2 linked regions of the Rhodospirillum rubrum ATCC 11170 genome follow. The main gene of each other region encodes a partner of the protein of the gene in region 2 in a complex. Links are inferred from orthologs where the notes say so. Each region holds a gene or a part of one and is shown on either strand. Other genes may lie near its edges.

Region 1 (9,775 bases), 2.9 Mb from region 2 along the record:
TCGGCGCGGTCCTCGGCGATCAGGGGCTGATCGGCTTCGACCACCGTGGCCTTGGCCATGCGATTAAGGAACAGCAAGGTGCCGATCAGGAAACCGGCGACGATCCCCTCGGTCAGATCGCGGAAGATGGTCAACAGGAAGGTTGCCATCAGCACCACCGTATCGCCGCGCGAGGTGCGCAGCAGCACGGCGAAGGCATGGCGCTCGATCATGTTCCAGGCGACGATCGCCAGAACCGCCGCCAGCGAGGCCAGCGGGATATAGCTGACCAAGGGCGCCGCCACCGCCAGGAAGCCAAGCAGGAACAGGGCGTGGAGCATGCCGGCGATCGGCCCGCGCGCCCCGGCCCGCACATTGGTCGCCGTTCTGGCGATGGTGCCGGTGGCGCAGACGCCGCCAAACAGCGCCGAGGCCATATTGGCGATGCCCTGGGCCACCAATTCGCAATTGGAGCGGTGACGGCGCCCGGTCATGCCGTCGGCGACCACGGCCGAGAGCAGCGACTCGATGGCGCCAAGCAGGGCGAAGGCCGCCGCATCGGGCAGGACAGCGATCAAAAGATCAAAGGAGAAGACCGGCATCGACGGCAGCGGCAGGGTGCGCGGGATCTCGCCAAAGCGCGAGCCCACCGTCTCGATTGGCATATTGAATAGCCAGGCGGTGAAACTGCCCAGGGCGACGGCCAGCAGCATGCCCGGCCAGCCCGGGCGGAAGCGCTTTTGCAAGACGATGAAGGCGATGGTGGGGATCGAGATCAGCAGGGCCGCCGGGGTGATCGACGGCAGGGCCGAACCCAGGGCCATCAGCTTGGGCAAGATCTCGCCCGGTTCGGGCCCGCTTAAGCTGAGGCCGAGAAGGTCTTTGATCTGGGTGGTGAAGATCACCACGCCGATGCCGGCGGTAAAGCCCACCGTGACCGGATAGGGGATGAATTTGACGTAGGTCCCCAGCCGCAACAGCCCCATGGCCACCAGGATCAGCCCGGCCACGAAGGTGGCGAGGATCATGCCGGCAAAGCCGTGCTCGGCGACGGTGGCGGCGACCAGAACGATGAAGGCCCCCGCCGGTCCGCCGATCTGGAAGCGGCTGCCGCCCAAGGCGGAGATCAGAAAGCCGCCGACGATGGCGGTGAACAGCCCCTGTTCGGGAGTCGCCCCGGAGGCGATGGCGATGGCCATCGACAGCGGCAGGGCGACGATCGCCACCGTCAGCCCGGCAAGGGCATCGGCGCGCAGATCGCCCAGCCCATAGCCGTCGCGCAGCATGGTGACGAGCTTGGGGGTGAAAAGGGCGAGGAACGAGTCTTCCTCGGGGGGGCGGGTGATCGACGGGCGGGGGGCGATCCGGGGGCTGTCCATGACGACCTTTGCGCAAGAAAGACGGGCGGACTCGTCGAAAAGCCGGCATGTCCACCGTCGCGGGGGAAACCCTGGACCCCTTATCCCCTGGTATGCTGGCGCAGACGGACGCCGCGGCCGATACCGATGCTGGGCGCGTCCTCGCCGATCAGTTCGACTCCGGCCAGATCGAAGGCGCGCACCACCTTGGTCAAGGTATCGACGACGCCGCGTACCGTGCCGTCGCTGGCCTCCATGCGCTGAATGGTCGGCAAGGACACCCCCGACAGATCGGCGAGGGTCCTTTGGTCGATTCCAAGAAGGGCCCGGGCGGCCCGCATCTGCGCAGCGGTGATCACGGATCACGGTCCTTGCAAGCATAAGGGGGACTGGTAGGGTTCCAGACCCCTATAGTGATACCTGAAACATGATCCTTACAAGATGAAAGCGCTATCGGCGGCAAAATAGACAAAGGGGCCACCCCCGATCGGAAGCGGCCCCCTTGGTCCAAGCCAGGATGGCTTAGAAGTCCATGTCGCCCATGCCGCCGCCGGCGGGCAGGGCCGGCTTCTTCTCGGGGATTTCGGCGACCATCGCCTCGGTGGTGATCAGCAGCGAGGCCACCGAGGCCGCCCCCTGGAGGGCGGTGCGCACGACCTTGGTCGGATCGATCACCCCGACCTTGACCAGATTCTCATAGACCCCGGTCTGGGCGTTGTAGCCGAAATCGGCATCGGAGCTTTCAAGCAGCTTGCCGGCGACCACGGCGCCATCGACGCCGGCGTTCTCGGCGATCTGGCGCACCGGCGCCTGCAGGGCGCGCCGCACGATCTCGATCCCGACCTTCTGATCGGCGTTGGCCGGGCTCAGGGCGTCCAGGGCCTTGGCCGCATGCAGCAGGGCGACACCGCCGCCGGCGATGATGCCTTCCTCAACGGCGGCGCGGGTGGCGTGCATCGCGTCGTCGACGCGGTCCTTCTTCTCCTTGACCTCGACTTCGCTGGCACCGCCAACCCGGATCACCGCGACGCCGCCCGACAACTTGGCCAGACGTTCTTGCAGCTTTTCCCGGTCGTAATCGCTAGTGGTGTCTTCGATGGTGGCGCGGATCTGGGCGCAGCGGGCGTCGATATCGGCCTTGACGCCGGCGCCGTCGACGATGGTGGTGTTGTCCTTGGTGATCGTCACCGTCTTGGCCGTGCCCAGCATGTCGAGGGTGACGGTCTCAAGCTTGATGCCCAGGTCTTCGCTGATCACCTGCCCACCGGTCAGGATGGCGATGTCTTCGAGCATCGCCTTGCGGCGATCGCCAAAGCCCGGGGCCTTGACCGAGGCGACCTTGAGGCCGCCGCGCAGACGGTTGACCACCAGGGTGGCCAGGGCCTCGCCCTCGACATCTTCGGCGATGATCAGCAGCGGCCGCCCCGACTGGACGACGGCTTCGAGCACCGGCAGCAGCGGCTGCAGGCCCGAGAGCTTCTTTTCGTGGATCAGGATGTAGGGGTTTTCCAGATCGGCGACCATCTTCTCGGCGTTGGTCACGAAATAGGGCGACAGATAGCCGCGATCGAACTGCATGCCTTCGACCACGTCGAGCTCGGTATCGAGGCCCTTGGCCTCCTCGACGGTGATCACGCCCTCGTGACCGACCTTGTCCATCGCCCGGGCGATGATCTTGCCGACCTCTTCATCGCCATTGGCCGAGATGGTGCCGACCTGGGCAATTTCATCATTGGTGGCGATCTTGCGCGAGCGCGTCTTCACGTCCTTGACGACGGCGGCGACCGCCAGATCGATGCCGCGCTTGAGGTCCATCGGGTTCATGCCGGCGGCGACCGCCTTGCTGCCCTCGCGGACGATGGCCTGGGCCAGCACGGTGGCGGTGGTCGTGCCATCGCCGGCGACATCGGCGGATTTGGAGGCGACCTCGCGCAGCATCTGCGCGCCCATGTTCTCGAACTTGTCCTTCAGTTCGATTTCCTTGGCGACGGACACGCCGTCCTTGGTGATGCGCGGGGCGCCGAAGCTTTTGTCGATCACCACGTTGCGGCCCTTGGGGCCGAGCGTCACCTTGACCGCATTGGCCAGGGTGTCGACGCCGCGCAGCAGGCGATCACGGGCGTCGCTGGAAAACTTGACGTCTTTGGCAGCCATTGGTTCCTCCCCTCGACTCACGCCGCCCGGCGGGCCGCATCGGCATCCTCGATCACGCCGAGAATGTCGGATTCCTTCATGATGAGATACTCGACGCCGTCGATCTTGACCTCGGTGCCGGTCCATTTGCCAAACAGCACGATGTCGCCGGATGTGACGTCAAGCGGGTGCAGAACGCCATCTTCCCCCCGGGCCCCGGGGCCGGTGGCGATGATCTCGCCGCGCATCGGCTTTTCCTTGGCGGTATCGGGAATGATGATGCCGCCTTTGGTCTTCTCGTCCTCTTCGAGGCGTCGCACCAGAACGCGGTCCTGCAAAGGCCTGAATGCCATCTGACTCCTCCGTCATTTCTTCTAGCATTCGCAACACACGACACCCGCCCGGGATGCCAATGCCTGGGGCTTCCCTCGCAGCGGGCGTCCCTGAAATAAGCGGGCCGGCGGCGGGGTCAAGAGTCGGACGGAAAATTTTATCAGCACTCGCGCCGATATGCTGCTAACAGTCTGTTATCCTTGTTTATTTTTTCCCCGGCGCATCCATCGGCACCCCATATCCGTAAGGATGAGGAGAGGAAACACGCGCGTTCTCCGCCGAAGGCCGAGACGGTTTAGGCGGAGGTGATCACAGGAGGGTTGCGCCATGAACACCATGTCCCCGCCGCCGACCACCGCCCGCCCCGGCGATCTGGCCCGCCAATTGGCCGATTACCGGCTGACGACGGCGAAAATCCTTTATCACCTTCCCGATCATCCCTCGTTGCTGCAGGAATACATCTGGCAGCAGCTCGACATCGCGCCGCGCTTCCCCGAGCTTCAGCGCTTCTTGCGGTTTTGGGAACGCGAATTGGAAGGCCGGCTGCATTCGGTCAGCGTCGCCACCGTCGGGCTGATCACCGCCGGCGGCTTCCGGGCGGTCGATCACGTGATTATCCACTGATCCTTGCCAGCCTTGACAAGGCGTCGCGCCCAAACGGGTTTCCCAAGGAAGCCCGGCTTTGGCAAAGGCGGCATGACAAACCCGCCGTTGCCAAGCGCGCGGCCCTTGGGGCACTGTTGGCCGATGATCGACACCCCCAACGCCCCCGTCCACAACCTTCCCGAACTCTCGGTATCCGAGCTGTCGGGCGCCCTCAAACGCACGATCGAGGAGGCTTTTTCGCGCGTCCGCGTGCGCGGCGAGATCAGCCAGCCCAAGGTGGCCGGCTCGGGGCACTGCTATTTGCGCCTGAAGGACGATCAGGCGGTGATCGACGCCATCATCTGGCGCGGCACCATGGCCAAACTCGCCCTGCGCCCGGAAGAGGGGCTCGAGGTCATCGCCATCGGCCGACTGACCACCTATCCCGGCCGATCAAGCTACCAGATCGTTATCGAATCGCTGGAACTGGCCGGCGAGGGCGCCTTGCTGAAAATGCTCGAGGAGCGGCGCAGACGGCTGGCCGCCGAAGGGCTGTTCGATGCCGGGCGCAAGCGCCGCCCGCCCTTCCTGCCCTCGGTGATCGGCGTCATCACCTCGCCCACCGGCGCCGTCATCCGCGATATCCTCCACCGCCTTGCCGATCGCTTTCCCCGTCCGGTTCTGGTCTGGCCGGTCGCCGTCCAGGGCGAGGGCGCGGCCGCCCAGATCGCCGCCGCCATCACCGGCTTCAACGCCCTGCCTGCGGGCGGGCCGGTGCCGCGCCCCGACGTGCTGATCGTGGCGCGCGGCGGCGGCAGCCTGGAAGACCTGATGGCCTTCAACGACGAGGCCGTGGTCCGCGCCGCCAGCGCCAGCGCCATCCCGCTGATTTCCGCCGTCGGCCATGAAACCGACACCACCTTGATCGACCACGCCGCCGACCTGCGGGCGCCGACGCCGACGGGGGCGGCGGAAATGGCCGTGCCGGTTCGCCTGGATCTGCTGGCCCAGGTCCGCGAGCGCGGCGGCCGGCTTGACGGCGCGACCTTGCGGCTGATCGAGGAACGCCGCTTGCGGATCGAAGGACTGGGGCGCGGCCTGCCCGACCTCGCCCGGCTGATCGGCACCTTCGCCCAGCGCCTTGATGATCGCGCCGAGCGTCTGGAGGCCGCCTTGCCCCGCCTGCTCGATCGCCGGGCCGATGGCGTTTTCCATACGGCCGCCCGCCTGCGCGGACCGGGCGAGATGATCGCCCGCAAGGCCGATGCCCTGGAACGCGCCGGACGCGGCCTGGAGACCGGGCTCGCCCGCGGCCTGCGCGAGGCGGCGAGCCGACTTGACCAGCGGGCCGACCGTCTGCGTCCGGGCCAGATCGCCCGCCTTGTCGCCGAAGGAAGCCGGGCCTTGACCACCCTGGCCGGCCGGCTTGACGATCTTGGCCGCCAGACCCTGGTCCGCCGCCAGGACACCCTGGAGGGCCTGGGCGCCCGGCTGGACAACATGTCCTATCGCAAGGTGCTCGAACGCGGCTATGCGGTGGTCCGCGATGCCACGGGCGCCATCGTGCCGGCGGCGCGCGGCCTGACCAAAGGCGACGGCGTCGTCCTTGATTTCCGTGACGGCCGGGTGGCGGCGACGATCGGCGAGGCCGACCCCGAGGCGATCCCCGGCCAACCCGCTCCGGAAACTCCGCCGACCGCCGCCGGCCGGTCGCCCGCGCGGCGGCCGCGATCTGCGGGCGAAGGCCGCCAGGGCGACCTGCTCAAGGACCTCTGAGTCGTGGCGTCCTGAACGGCCTCAGGCTTGTGGAAGTCCTCTGACTTTGCGACCTATAGTGCTATAAAAGGCGCCCTTCCCGATCCCCCAGATCCATCCTTCGGCCCCGCTTGGCGTGGCCCCATGGAGAATAGACCCGTGTTGACCAATACACGTATCGCGATTCGGATCTGGATTCCGGTCGCCCTTATGATCGTCGCCCTGATCGGTTCCTCGGTGGTGGTTCTCAACGGAGAACACAAGGGCATGATGCGCGACCGCACCGCCCAGGTGCAGTCGATCGCCACCACCGCCCTGGGGATCGTCAAGCAGGCGCAAAGCCAGCAGATCGCCGGCAAGCTGAGCGAGGCCGAGGCCAAGACCTGGGCGCGGACGGCCTTGCGGGCGATGACTTACGGCAAGGGCGATTACGTCTTCGTTTACGACAGCCGGGGCACGGTTCTGGTCAATGCCCCCGATCCCTCCAAGGAGGGCGAGAATCGCATGGGGTTGGTCGATCCCAACGGTCTGCCGATCATCCGCGCCCTGGTCGATGGCACGCGCAACGGCGGCTCGGTCGTGCTGCCCTATTCCTGGCCGCGTCCGGGCGAAAGCGCGCCGATCGCCAAGATTTCCTATGCCGTCGGCTTCGAGCCCTGGGGCTGGTTGATCGGCAGCGGCTTGTATATCGATGATGTCGAGACCGCCTTCGCCAAAGAAGCCTTTACCGCCGGGGCGACGATCGCCGTCATCTTGCTGGTGGTCTGCCTGATCGCCTATGCCATCGTCCACTCGATCACCAAGCCGCTGGTCGAGATGACCGCGCGCATGGTCCGTCTGGCCGAGGGCGATCTGGCCGTCGAGATCAAGGGAGCGACCCGGCGCGATGAAATCGGCGCCATGGCCAGGGCCTTGGAGGTCTTCCGCCGCAACGGCCAGGAAAACCGGGCGCTGGTCGACCGCCAGAAGCAGGCCGAAGCCGAGGCCGTCAAGGAGCGCACGGCGATGCGTCAGGCCCTGGCCAATGATTTCGAGCAGGGCGTGGGAAGCCTGCTGCGCACCCTGGTCGGCGCCTCGGAGGATCTGAACGGCGCGGCCAACGCGCTGAACGCCAGCGCCAATGCCACCCGCACCCGGGTCGACGAGGTGGCGACCGCCACCGAGGCCGCCAGCGCCAATGTCCAGACCGTCGCCTCGGCCGCCGAGGAGTTGTCGGCGTCGATCAGCGAGATTGGCCATCAGGTGACGCGGGCCTCGCAGGTCACCGGCGATGCGGTGCGCGACGCCGGTAAAACCAGCCAACAGGTCCAGACCCTGATCGCCGCCGCCGAACGCATCGGCGAGGTGGTCAAGCTGATCACCACCATCGCCGAGCAGACCAATTTGCTGGCGCTGAACGCCACGATCGAGGCGGCAAGGGCCGGTGACGCCGGCAAGGGCTTCGCCGTGGTCGCCGGCGAGGTCAAGACTTTGGCCAATCAGACCGCCCGGGCGACCGACGAAATCACCCGACAGATCGCCGCCCTTCAGGAGGAAACCCGCAGCAGCGGAACCGCCATCTCCAGCATCGCCGGCACCATCTCGGAAATCAACGCCATCTCGGAGGCCATCGCCGCCGCGGTCGAGGAACAGGGCGCCGCCACCCGGGAAATCTCGCGCAATATCCAGGAAGCCAGCCAGGGCACCTCGGTGGTGTCCGATAACATCGCCAGCGTATCCGATTCCGCCTCCCAGGCCGGAACCGCCGCCAGTCAGGTTCACGCCTCGGCCGAGGCCTTGCGCGATACGGCCAAGACCATGCACGAACGCATCAACGCCTTCGTCGAGCGCGTCCGCGCCGGCTGAGCCGTCGCCCTCGATCAAGCGGCGGCAAGGGCGCCCCCCTTTACCGCCGCTCCACCCCTTTGATGTCGAAGCAAATCGTCGTCGCGATCTGGTTCAGATCCCTTGGGATCCTTCAATGGCCGCCGCCATCGGGACCATTGCCGCCAACCTTGTGGACGAAAGGCATCAGCAGCAGGCCGAAGGCGAAGACCACGGCGACGGCGGTGAAGACATCGGCGAAGGCCATCACCGTCGCCTCGCGCATCACGATCTGACGAACCTGTCCCAGCGCCGCCTGGGCCGAGGAACTGCCAAGAACCGGATCGAAATGGCGCTCCATGCCCGACAGGGTCGCCTCGGCGGCCAGCCGGGCGGTGGTGACGTTTTCGGCCAGATAGGAATAATGGATCTTGGTCTGATCGGTCAGCATGGTGGTGATCGCCGCCAGCCCGATCGCCCCGCCCAGATTGCGCATCAGATTATAAAGGCCCGAGGCGTTGCCCAGCTTCTCCTTGGGCAGGGTGCCCAGGCTCAGGCGATTGATCGGGATGAAGATGAACATCAACGACACCCCGCGCACCGCCTGGGGCAGGAAGAATTCCCAATAGTCCCAGTCATGGGTCAGATGGGTGTTCAGCCAGAGGCCAAGGGCGAACATCAACAACCCGAACGACAGCATCACCCGCAGATCAAGCTTGCGCGACAGCGCTCCGGCCAGCGGCGCCGACAGAAACTGGAACAGGCCGGTGATCATCACCACCTCGCCGATCTGCGCCGGATTGAGATCGCGGACGCGGGCGAGGAACAGCGGCATCAGATAGACCGCCCCATAAAGCCCGACGCCGGTGATGAAGCTGTAAAGACAGCCAAGAACGAAATTGCGATCAAGGAAGGCGCGCAGATCGACCACCGGGTCCTTGGCCGTCAGTTCGCGCCAAACCAGCAAAACGCCGCCGATCGCCGCGCAGGCGGTGAAAAAGACGATGGGCGCCGAGTCGAACCAGTCGTCGCGCGGTCCTTCCTCCAGAATATACTGCAAGCTTCCCAGGCAGACCGCGACCAGACCGATGCCGATCAGGTCGATACGGCGCAGCAAGCTGGGATCGGCCTCGTCGAAATGAACCAGGGTGGCCGCGGCGACCGTCACCGCGGCGCCGACCGGCAGGTTGAGCAAAAATAGCCAGTGCCAGGACAGGGCCTCGGTCAGATGGCCGCCGATGGTCGGCCCCAGGGCCGGGGCGCAGGTCGCCACCAAGCCGATGACCACCGACACCCCGGCCTGCTTCTTGCCCGGGAACAGGGCGAAGGCGGCGGCGAAGACGGTGGGGATCATCGCCCCGCCCAGGAATCCCTGAACGACGCGGAAGGCAACCAGGCTTTCGAGATTCCAGGCGATGGCGCACAGCCCGCTGGCGATGGTGAAGCCGCCGCTGGCCATGGTGAACAGCCAGCGCGTCGACATCAACCGCGACAGCCAACCCGACAGCGGAATCATCACCACTTCGGCGATTAGATAGCCGGTCTGTACCCAGCTGATCTCTTCGGGACCGGCACTGACGCCGGCCTGGATCTCGGCCAGGGAACTGGCGACGATCTGGATATCGAGGATGGCCATGAACATGCCGACCACCAGGGCGAAGAAGCCAAGGCGATCGCGCAAGGGCAAGGCACCGCCGGAGACGGCGGCGGAAGCGGGGGCGGCGGCCATGGAACGGGGCGCCCCGACTTAGCGGTGGGTGGGGGAAGACCCGGCCGAACCGGCCAGGGCGGTGCCGACCAGACCCAGCGCGACATCGCGCCCGCCACGG
Region 2 (9,656 bases):
TCATGACGACCAGCCATTCCACCGGCTCCCCGGCGCCATCCAGGGCCAGGGTGCCGTCGCTCTCGCGGGTTACGGGCAGGACGCCCCGATAAAGCCCCGGCGCGCCGGGGGCGTTGATCGCCACTTCGCGCTCGCAGCAGGCTTTGCGCGCCGCCAGGGTGGTGTGATCGAGATAGGGCAGCGCCACCGCCCTCTTCAGCTTCAAAACCCGCTCGCCGGCCAGAAACAAAGCCGAAATATGGGTATGGACCTGATCGACCCGATCGACGCCCGGCCCGTGGGTTTCGGGCTTGGCGAGAAAGGTGAAAACGGCGCGTTGTGACTTCGGGATCATCGCCTGTGCCGCGGTGCGGCCGTTGTTGAGCCTGACCCAGAGTGCCACAGCCCGCCCGCCACCACCAGAGGAAGCTGAAAGACCGCGGCGGTGGCGGTCGCCAGCCCCCGAGTCGCGGCGCCGCCCGCCGCCCACCCGCCCGATAGCCGCTGATCTTCCGTCATAACGGAGCGCCGTCCGCGATAGTGGACAAGGTTTCCGCCGCCCCCGGGGGGATGTCTTGTATAGCGGAGGAAAGAGAAGGACCGCCCCCGGCGCGCCTTGTGGGCTTGTCCGGCGAGGCCTAACACGGTTGTCGAAGCGCTTGAGACACCCGTTCCAAGCGCAAAAATCGGAGAGATCTGATGATGACCACGATGCCGATGCCCACCGCCATGATGCCCCAGATGCCGCAGATGATGCCGCAAATGATGCCGATGATGGGGTCCATGATGCCCCAGATGATGGGGTCCATGATGCCGCAGATGATGCCGATGGCCGGCCAGATGCCGATGATGATGGGCGCGATGATGCCCCAGATGATGCCGATGATGACCTGTACCATGACCTGCGAAATGACCCCCACCGGCATGGTCTGCACGATGATGCCGACGGACGGCCTGTCGATGGACATGATGAAGGACTGCTGCACGCGCATGATGGCGATGATGACGGCGGGCCTGCCGATGATGATGATGTGCGGTGGCATGCCGATGATGGCCTGCATGACGGCCGCCGCCTAAAGGCCCCGTCCCCGGCCATTACGGGGGCACGCGATCCGGCTGCGCCGCCCAGCGGCGCAGCCGCAATCGAAAAAACCAATGGCGCAGCCGCAATCGAAAGAACCAATGGCGCAGCCGCAATCGACCCTACGAATGAAGTTTTATCGATCCGCTTGCGCAACCGAAAAACTGCGTATGCGGACGCAAGCCAGCCTTTTCAGGAAATCCGCCCCCGTCGCCGGGGTCAGCCAACGGTTTCCACATAAGTCATGACCAGATAGAAGACCGTGTCATCACCGCCGGGATTGCGATAGGCGTGATCGATATCGGCTTCGAACTGCAGGGCGTCGCCGGGGTCCAGCCGATGGATGCGCGGGCCGCTATCCACCTCGAGCACGCCGCGCGCCACCGTCAGCGTCTCGACCGTACCGGCGGGATGGGGGTGGGATTGGGCGATGGAATGCCCCGATAAAACCACCTCATAGAATTCGACGCGGCGCGGCGCATCGAAGGGAAACAGCGCGCGCGAGGAAAACCGCCCATCGGTCGAGGTCAGCCAACTGGCTTCCGAACGCCGCAGCACGACGGCCTTCGACAGCGCCGGCGCGGCGACGAAGGCCGAGAACGGCACATCAAGCGCCCGGGCGATCTTCCAAAGCACGGTGATCGTCGGCGCGCTGCGCCCCAGTTCGATCTGACCCAGCATGGCGCGGCTGACCCCCGACAGCTTGGCCAGCCGGTCGAGCGATAATCCGCGCCCGGTGCGCAGGCGGCGCAGATTCTCGCCGACCACCGGCATCAGATCCTCGGCCGATCGGCCAAGGTCTGCGGCGGTCGGCGGCTCGAAGGACGGGATCGTCGCCGAGGGCCTGCCCGCTTCCCTGAAGAACGGGGCGGCGTCCCGGTCAGGGAGGGCAAGGACGGCGGCCTGCGGCGAGGACGGGGCGTCCTCGTCTCGCTCGCGGACAAGGCGGCCCGTTTCGTCGGTCATCGTCCTCACCGCGCGGCGGGCATCGCCACCATCACCCAAACCGGACACCACAGCATCATCGGCATCGGCATCGCCACCGCCATCGTCGCCGGGCGCGACACCTGGGACACGGGCGCCGTGGCGGCGGCGCGACGGCGGCGAAACGCGGCGAGATCGATGACGGTGGCAGTGGTCTGGGCCATGGGATGAACACCCTGGGGCTGGGGATGGGAAAGCGTCGGCGCCGTCCGCGCAGCGGGGGGCGGGCGACGGAGAAAACTCTAGATCCCCGATCGACAACCGTCAAATATTTGTGTGATTAAGATTTAATTAACAATAAATCGCTGTAAAATATTTCCTCACAGCCTGTCGGTCTGCCCGCCGGCCTGCTTGCGCCCTCGCGAAGGGACGGTGTCGGCGTCTTCGCAATACAGGGAATGCAAGACGCGCAGAATGGCCCCGGCCTGGGGGCCGTTCAGCGAGTAATAGATGGTCTGGGCCTGCCGGCGGGTCTTGACCACGCCGTCCTTGCGCAGGCGGGCCAGATGTTGGGACAGCGCCGATTGCGACAGCCCAACCACCCGCTCTAATTCGCCGACGCTCCGCTCGCGGTGCATAAGGTGGCATAAGATCAACAAGCGATGCTCATTGCTCATGGCTTTGAGCAAAGCGCTGCCTTTTTGGGTCTGGCCTTGCAGGGCGAGAAGATCAATATCCATCGGTTTTACCTGTTTTCATCAGGCATTAAATTAGAGGAATATCGGGATACAACTCAAGTGAGACTAAAGGCGTTGATGGACTACGACCATATTTTCCCGCCGAAAGTCCCTCTTTGGTTTTATAGGCCTGATAATTTCCCCTCTAAAGCAGACGACTATCGCCCCTGGAAGGCGAAAGCGAACCCCTGCGCAACCAAGTTTTGGAAAGCCCCTTGCGTACATCAGCACTGCCTGAAATATAGGAATCGAAGGGCTGCAAAAAACTCATAACGACGCCCGGGGAGGAAGACATGACGACATTGTTGGTCTCTCATCATGCCTGTGTCGAACACGATCCCGGGGCCTTCCATCCGGAATGTCCCGACCGGTTGCGCGCCGTTCAGCGGGTCCTTGAAGCCGAGGACTTCATGCTGCTGTTGCGCGACGAAGCTCCCCATGTGACCCGCGAACAGCTGCTGCGGGTCCACCCCCTCTCGCATGTCGAATTTCTTCTCGATCACGTGCCGCGCGAGGGCACCTATCACATCGACGGCGATACGGTGATGTCGCCGGATTCGGGCGAGGCCGCCCTGCGCGCCGCCGGCGGCATGGTTCAGGCGGTGGACGCGGTGATGGACAAATCGGTCCGCAACGCCTTCGTCGCCGTCCGTCCCCCCGGTCACCACGCCGAACTGGCCACGGCCATGGGCTTCTGCCTGTTCAACAACGCCGCCATCGGCGCCTATCACGCCCGGGCGCGCTGGGGGGCCGAACGCGTCGCGGTGATCGACTGGGACGTTCACCACGGCAATGGCACCCAGCATATCTTCTGGGATGATCCGGCGATGTTCTATGCCTCGACCCACGAGGCCCACAGCTTTCCCAATACCGGCTTCGTCGATGAAACCGGCGGTCACGGCAATATCGTCAATTGCCCCCTGCGCTCGGGCGCCGACGGCCTGCGCTTTCGCGAGGCCTTCACCGAGCGGATCACCCCGGCGCTGCGCGCCTTCGCCCCCGATCTGATCATCATTTCCGCCGGCTTCGACGCCCATGTGATGGACCCGATGGCCAATCTCAACCTCAAGGTCGCCGATTTCGTCTGGGCGACCGAGCAGGTCCTCGATGTCGCCAATGACGTCTGCGACAGCCGGGTGGTGTCGGTGCTCGAAGGCGGTTACGATCTGACGGCCCTGGCCTCTTGCGTCTCGGCTCACGTCAAGACCTTGATGGAACGCTGACCCCGCCCGAAAACCGCCGGGCTTTGGCGTAAACGCGGTTTCGGTGGGCGGTGTGCGCGGGGCGGTTGCTCCGCGCCCCGCCTGTCGTTACAATCCCGCGCCTTTGCAGCAGCCGAAGGCCGTCATGTCCGACGATATCAAACACGGCGTCTCCCGCGGCCCCTCGGGCTCCGGCGCGGATGAAAATGGCATCGACATCGCCAGCCTGTCTTTCGAACAGGCTTTGACCGAACTCGAGTCCATCGTGCGCAAGCTCGAACAGGGAACGATCGAGCTTGATCAGGCGGTCGGCGCCTATGAGCGGGGGGTCGCCCTCAAGCGCCATTGCGAAGCCAAGCTCGCCGAGGCGCGGATGAAGGTCGAGCGCATTTCCCTGGGCCCCGACGGCAGCGTCGGCACCGCCCCCTTCGATGCGACGTGAAAGACCATCGGCGAGACCGGAGCATTCATGAAGTGGGGGACCTTGGGACCGTGAGTCATCTCAACGAAGTCATGGCCGCCGAAGCGCTGGCCATCAACGATCACCTGTCGCAACTGATGCCGGCGACGGACGGCCCCGAGGGGCGGGTCGTCGACGCCATGCGCTACGCCGCCCTTGAGGGCGGCAAGCGTCTGCGGCCGTTTCTGGTCTTGCAGTCGGCGCAGTTGTTTTCGGTGTCGCGGGCCTGCGCGCTGAATGTCGCCGCCGCCATCGAAATGATCCACTGCTACTCGCTGATCCACGACGACCTGCCGGCGATGGATAACGATGATCTGCGCCGGGGCCGCCCCACCGTCCATCGGCAATACGACGAGCCGACCGCCATCCTGGCCGGCGACGCCCTGTTGACCAAGGCCTTCGAGGTCATCGCCCTGCCCGGCACCCATTCCGATCCGGCGGTGCGCTGCGACTTGGTCACGGAGCTGGCGATCGCCGCCGGCGCCAAGGGCATGGTCGGCGGTCAGATGATCGATCTGATGGCCGAACGCGGCCTGATCGACGGCGCGCTCGACGTTCCGGCGATCACCCGCATGCACCAGCTCAAGACTGGGCGGCTGATCAGCTTCTCCTCGATCGCCGGGGCGATCCTGGGCAAGGCGCCGCGCTCGCAGCGTCAGGCCCTGTTCAATTACGCCCATGATCTGGGTCTGGCCTTCCAGATCGCCGACGACCTGCTCGATGTGGAGGGCGATACCGCCACCCTGGGCAAGACCGCCGGCAAGGACGAGGCCTCGGGCAAATCCACCTTCGTTTCCCTGCTTGGCCTCGAGCGCGCCCGCGATCAGGCCGACATGCTGGCCGAACAGGCCGTCAATCACCTTGACGCCTTCGACGAGAAGGCCGACCTGCTGCGCGCCGTTGCCCGTTTCGTCGTCGACCGCAAAAGCTGAAGCCCCCCGGGGGTGTTTCCCCCCGTCAAGGGACGGTTTTCATACGAGGAGAATTCCGCCGTGACATCGAGACCGATAACGCCGCTTTTGGACACGATCCGCGGTCCTTCGGACACACGGGGTCTTTCGGTGGCGCAGCTGGAGCAGCTGGCGCGCGAAGTGCGGGCGGAAATGATCGACGCGGTCTCGGTGACCGGCGGTCATCTGGGCTCGGGGCTTGGGGTGGTCGAGCTGACGGTGGCCCTCCATCACGTGTTCGACACCCCCGACGACCGCATCATCTGGGATGTCGGCCATCAGTGTTATCCCCACAAGATCCTGACCGGGCGGCGCGATCGCATCCGCACCCTGCGCCAGGGCGGCGGGCTGTCGGGCTTCACCCTGCGCGAGGAAAGCCCCTATGACCCCTTCGGCGCCGGGCATTCCTCGACCTCGATCTCGGCGGGTCTGGGCATGGCCATCGGCTCGGCCCTGGCCGGCGACGCCCGCGACGTGGTGGCGGTGATCGGCGATGGCTCGATGAGCGCGGGCATGGCCTATGAGGCGATGAACAACGCCGGGGCGGCCAAATCGCGGCTGATCGTCATCCTCAACGACAACGACATGTCGATCGCCCCGCCGGTGGGGGCGATGAGCGCCTATCTGTCGCGGCTGCTCAGTTCGAAAAGCTGGCTGTCGATCCGCACCCTGGCCAAGGAGATCGTCGCCCGCCTGCCCGACGCCCTGGAGCGCACGGCCAAGCGGGCCGAGGAATACGCCCGCGGCATGGTGACGGGCGGTGGCACGCTGTTCGAGGAGATGGGCTTTTATTACGTCGGGCCGATCGACGGCCATCGCATGGACCATCTGGTGCCGGTGCTGCGCAACGTGCGCGAGGCCGGGCGCGATGGTCCGGTGCTGATCCACGTGGTGACGCAAAAGGGCAAGGGCTATGCCCCGGCCGAGAACGCGCCCGACAAATACCACGGCGTGTCGCGCTTCAACGTGGTGACCGGGGTTCAGGAAAAGGCCAAGCCGCAGGCGCCGTCCTATACGGCGGTGTTTGGCAAGCAGCTGGTGGCGGCGGCGGCCAAGGACCACCGCATCGTCGCGGTGACGGCGGCGATGCCCGGCGGCACCGGCCTTGACAAGCTGGCGGCGGCCTATCCGCAGCGCTGCTTCGATGTCGGCATCGCCGAACAGCACGCCGTGACCTTCGCCGCCGGTCTGGCCTGCGAGGGGTTGAAGCCCTTCGTCGCCCTCTATTCCAGCTTTTTGCAGCGCGGCTATGATCAGGTGGTCCACGACGTGGTCTTGCAGAAGCTGCCGGTGCGCTTCGCCATCGACCGCGCCGGGTTCGTCGGCGCCGACGGGGCGACCCATGGCGGCGTCTTCGACATGGCCTTCCTCGGCTGCCTGCCCAATCTGGTGGTGATGTGCGCCGCCGACGAGGCCGAGCTGGCGCGCATGGTGGTGACGGCGGCCGGCCATGACAGCGGCCCGATCGCCCTGCGCTATCCGCGCGGCGAGGGCGTGGGGGTGGAGATCCCCGAGGATCCCCAACCTTTGGCGATCGGCAAGGGCCGCATCGTGCGCGAGGGCAAGGGCGTGGCCCTGCTGTCGATCGGCACCCGGCTGCAGTCGTGCCTGGAGGCCTGCGAGATCCTGGCGGCGCGCGGCCTGACGCCGACGGTGGCCGACGCCCGCTTCCTCAAACCCTTCGACGAGGAGCTGGTGGCCGATCTCGCCGCCCGCCACGAGGTGCTGATCGTCGTCGAGGAAGGCGCGATCGGCGGCTTTTGCTCCCATGTCGCCACCTGGCTGGCCAATCAGGGCCTGCTCGACGGCGGCCTCAAGCTGCGCGCCCTGCATATCCCCGACCGCTTCTTCGAGCACGACGCGCCCGAGGTCCAATGCGCCAAGGCCGGCATCGACGCCCAGGCCATCACCACCGCCGTCCTCGACGCCCTCAAGCTTGAAACCAGCGCCACCATCGACGCCGGCGCCCTGAAGGCGTGACAGGCGTGAACGACGACACGGCGGCCGATGACCGGCGCCCCCCGGGCGACAAGCGCCCGGGCAAGCTGCGCCTTGACCAGCTTCTGGTCGATCGCGGGCTGGTCGAAAGCCGGGCCAAGGCCCAGGCGGTGATTCTGGCCGGGCTGGTGTTTTCGGGCGAGCGGCGGCTGGAAAAGGCCGGCGCCCCGGTGGCCGCCGATCTGGCCATCGATGTCCGGGGCCAGCCCCATCCCTGGGTGTCACGCGGCGGTATGAAGCTTGATAAGGGGTTGGACAGCTTCGGCTTTTCCGCCGAAGGCCTGACCTGCCTCGATGTCGGCGCCTCGACCGGCGGTTTTACCGATGTTCTGCTGACCCGGGGAGCGGCCAAGGTCTATGCCGTCGATGTCGGCTATGGCCAGCTGGCCCACAAGCTGCGCACCGATGAGCGGGTTATCGTTCTGGAACGCACCAACGCCCGCCACCTTGACGCCACGCTGATCCCCGAGCCGGTGGGCGCCGTGGTCTGCGACGCCAGCTTCATCGGCCTGCGCACCGTTTTGCCCGCCGCCCTGGGCCGGGCGGCGCCGGGGGCCTTTCTGGTCGCCCTGATCAAACCGCAGTTCGAGGTCGGCCGCGAGCGCGTCGGCAAGGGCGGCGTCGTCCGCGATCCCGCCCTTCACGCCGAAGTCTGCACCACCATCACCGACTGGCTGGCCGCCCTGCCCGGCTGGAGCGTCGTCGGCCTGACCGAAAGCCCGATCAAGGGCCCGGAAGGCAACATCGAATTCCTCATCGGCGGCCGCTTCTCCGGGGTGTGAGCAAACCGGCCGCCCTTCGGCATGCCAACGGCCCGGCCGGGATTGTCCCGCCGGGCCGTTTCTTATGATCAGCGCCCGATCACCGGCATGGCCAGAGGTCCGGCCGAGGTGGCGCGCAGGCCGTCGATCGTCGGCGCAAGCTCGCTGCTCAGCCCGCTGACCAAGCCCAGCGCCGCCCGGACGCTGCGCACGCCGCCGATCTGCTCGGCGCTCATCAGGGCGCGCAACAGCCACTCCGGCCCCTCGCGCTTGGGATAGACGGTGATCGCCAGGGGGGCATGGGGGTCGAGACCGGCTTCCGTGCGGGCCAGTTCGATCGCCGTTTGCAGCCCGCCCAGGGCATCGACCAGCCCATGGGCCAGGGCATCCTCGCCGGTCCACACCCGACCGCGCGCCGCCTCTTCGATCGCTTCGGGCGACAGGCCGCGCCCGGCCGCCGCCTTGCCGGTGAAATCGGCATAGATGGCATCAAGGATCTGATCCATGCGCCGCTGCCCGGCCTCGTCGAAGGGATCGGTCAGGCTAAACAGCGCCGCGTTGCGCCCGGCCTCCACCCCGCCCCAGGCGATGCCTAGGTCCTCGCTGGCCTTGGCGATGGTGAACTTGCCAGCGACGACGCCGATCGAGCCGGTCAGGGTGCCGGGCTGGGCGACGATCTTATTGGCGCCCATCGCCATGTAATAGCCCCCCGAGGCGGCGACATCGCCCATCGAGGCGATCACCGGCAGGCCGTGCTGGCGGGCCCGGCTGACCGCGCGCCAGACCAGATCGGAGCCGACATAGGATCCCCCCGGGCTGTCGATACGCAACACGATGGCGGCCACCCCGGCATCGTCCACCGCGCTATCGATGGTGGCGGCCAGGGCGCGGGCATCGATTTCCTTGCCATCGAAGGGGCTGACCTTGCCATCGCCGGTAACGATCGGGCCGCTGGCCGCAATCAGCGCCAGACCCTTGGCTCCGGGCGCCGGCTTGGCCTTGGCCTGACGCTCGGCATACTGGCCGACGGACAGATGCTCGTCGGTTCCCGCCCGCTCGCCCATCGCCTTGCGCGCCTCGTCGGGATAGCCCAAACGGTCGATCAGGCCGCTTTCCAGGGCCTCGGCCGCCAGCAGCGGCGAGCGATCGATCAGCCCGCGCACCTGATCTTCGGACAGGCCCCGGGCCTCGGCCACGGCGCGCACCACTTGCCCGCTCCAGCCCTGGACCAGGGCGCCAAACGAGATCTCCTGCGCTGGGCTCATCCCATATTGGGTGGCGGTGGCGGCGGCGTCCTTGAATTCCTTGCGGGCGATGAACTGCGGCAGGATGCCAAGATCATCAAGCAGCTTGCGCACGAAGGGCATGCGCACGGCGAAGCCGGTGGTGCCCAGCATGCCCGAGGGCTGAAGCCAGACATCCTCGACCGCCGAAGCCAGATAATAGGGAACCGTGCCCTGACCGAACTCGCCGATGGTTTCGGCATAGGCGATCGACGGCTTGCCCGAGGCGCGGAAGGCCAGGATCGCCTGACGCAGCTCCTGGGCCTGGGCCATACCCAAAG

What was found.
Region 1: the proteins of RRU_RS13525 (region 2) and xseA are in contact, whole or in part, in a cryo-EM structure (PDB 8TXR), measured with the Escherichia coli proteins. The link is inferred for Rhodospirillum rubrum ATCC 11170 from one-to-one orthologs.

The regions. Positions count from the first base shown.
Region 1 is NC_007643.1:181,524-191,298, reverse strand. Bases 4,006-6,857 are described here. They hold xseA (exodeoxyribonuclease VII large subunit), read left to right. Parts: upstream 4,006-4,550; coding sequence 4,551-6,164; downstream 6,165-6,857. Other genes in these bases: RRU_RS00815 (methyl-accepting chemotaxis protein), read left to right, coding at 6,303-6,857; RRU_RS00825 (usg protein), read left to right, coding at 4,131-4,427. In the rest of the region: RRU_RS00845 (SulP family inorganic anion transporter), read right to left, coding at 1-1,358; RRU_RS00840 (helix-turn-helix domain-containing protein), read right to left, coding at 1,439-1,696; groL (chaperonin GroEL), read right to left, coding at 1,860-3,491; RRU_RS00830 (co-chaperone GroES), read right to left, coding at 3,509-3,823; more of RRU_RS00815, read left to right, coding at 6,858-7,988; RRU_RS00810 (DHA2 family efflux MFS transporter permease subunit), read right to left, coding at 8,101-9,675; RRU_RS00805 (HlyD family secretion protein), read right to left, coding at 9,694-9,775. UniProt on the Escherichia coli protein: Bidirectionally degrades single-stranded DNA into large acid-insoluble oligonucleotides, which are then degraded further into small acid-soluble oligonucleotides.
Region 2 is NC_007643.1:3,041,640-3,051,295, forward strand. What follows is about bases 2,984-5,716. They hold RRU_RS13525 (exodeoxyribonuclease VII small subunit), read left to right. Parts: upstream 2,984-4,068; coding sequence 4,069-4,365; downstream 4,366-5,716. Other genes in these bases: RRU_RS13520 (histone deacetylase family protein), read left to right, coding at 3,015-3,944; RRU_RS13530 (polyprenyl synthetase family protein), read left to right, coding at 4,437-5,315; dxs (1-deoxy-D-xylulose-5-phosphate synthase), read left to right, coding at 5,376-5,716. Also shown: RRU_RS13495 (AAA family ATPase), read right to left, coding at 1-334; RRU_RS13500 (hypothetical protein), read right to left, coding at 618-1,040; RRU_RS13505 (helix-turn-helix domain-containing protein), read right to left, coding at 1,280-2,026; RRU_RS13510 (hypothetical protein), read right to left, coding at 2,032-2,208; RRU_RS13515 (ArsR/SmtB family transcription factor), read right to left, coding at 2,365-2,724; more of dxs, read left to right, coding at 5,717-7,313; RRU_RS13540 (TlyA family rRNA (cytidine-2'-O)-methyltransferase), read left to right, coding at 7,319-8,113; RRU_RS13545 (S49 family peptidase), read right to left, coding at 8,182-9,656. UniProt on the Escherichia coli protein: Bidirectionally degrades single-stranded DNA into large acid-insoluble oligonucleotides, which are then degraded further into small acid-soluble oligonucleotides.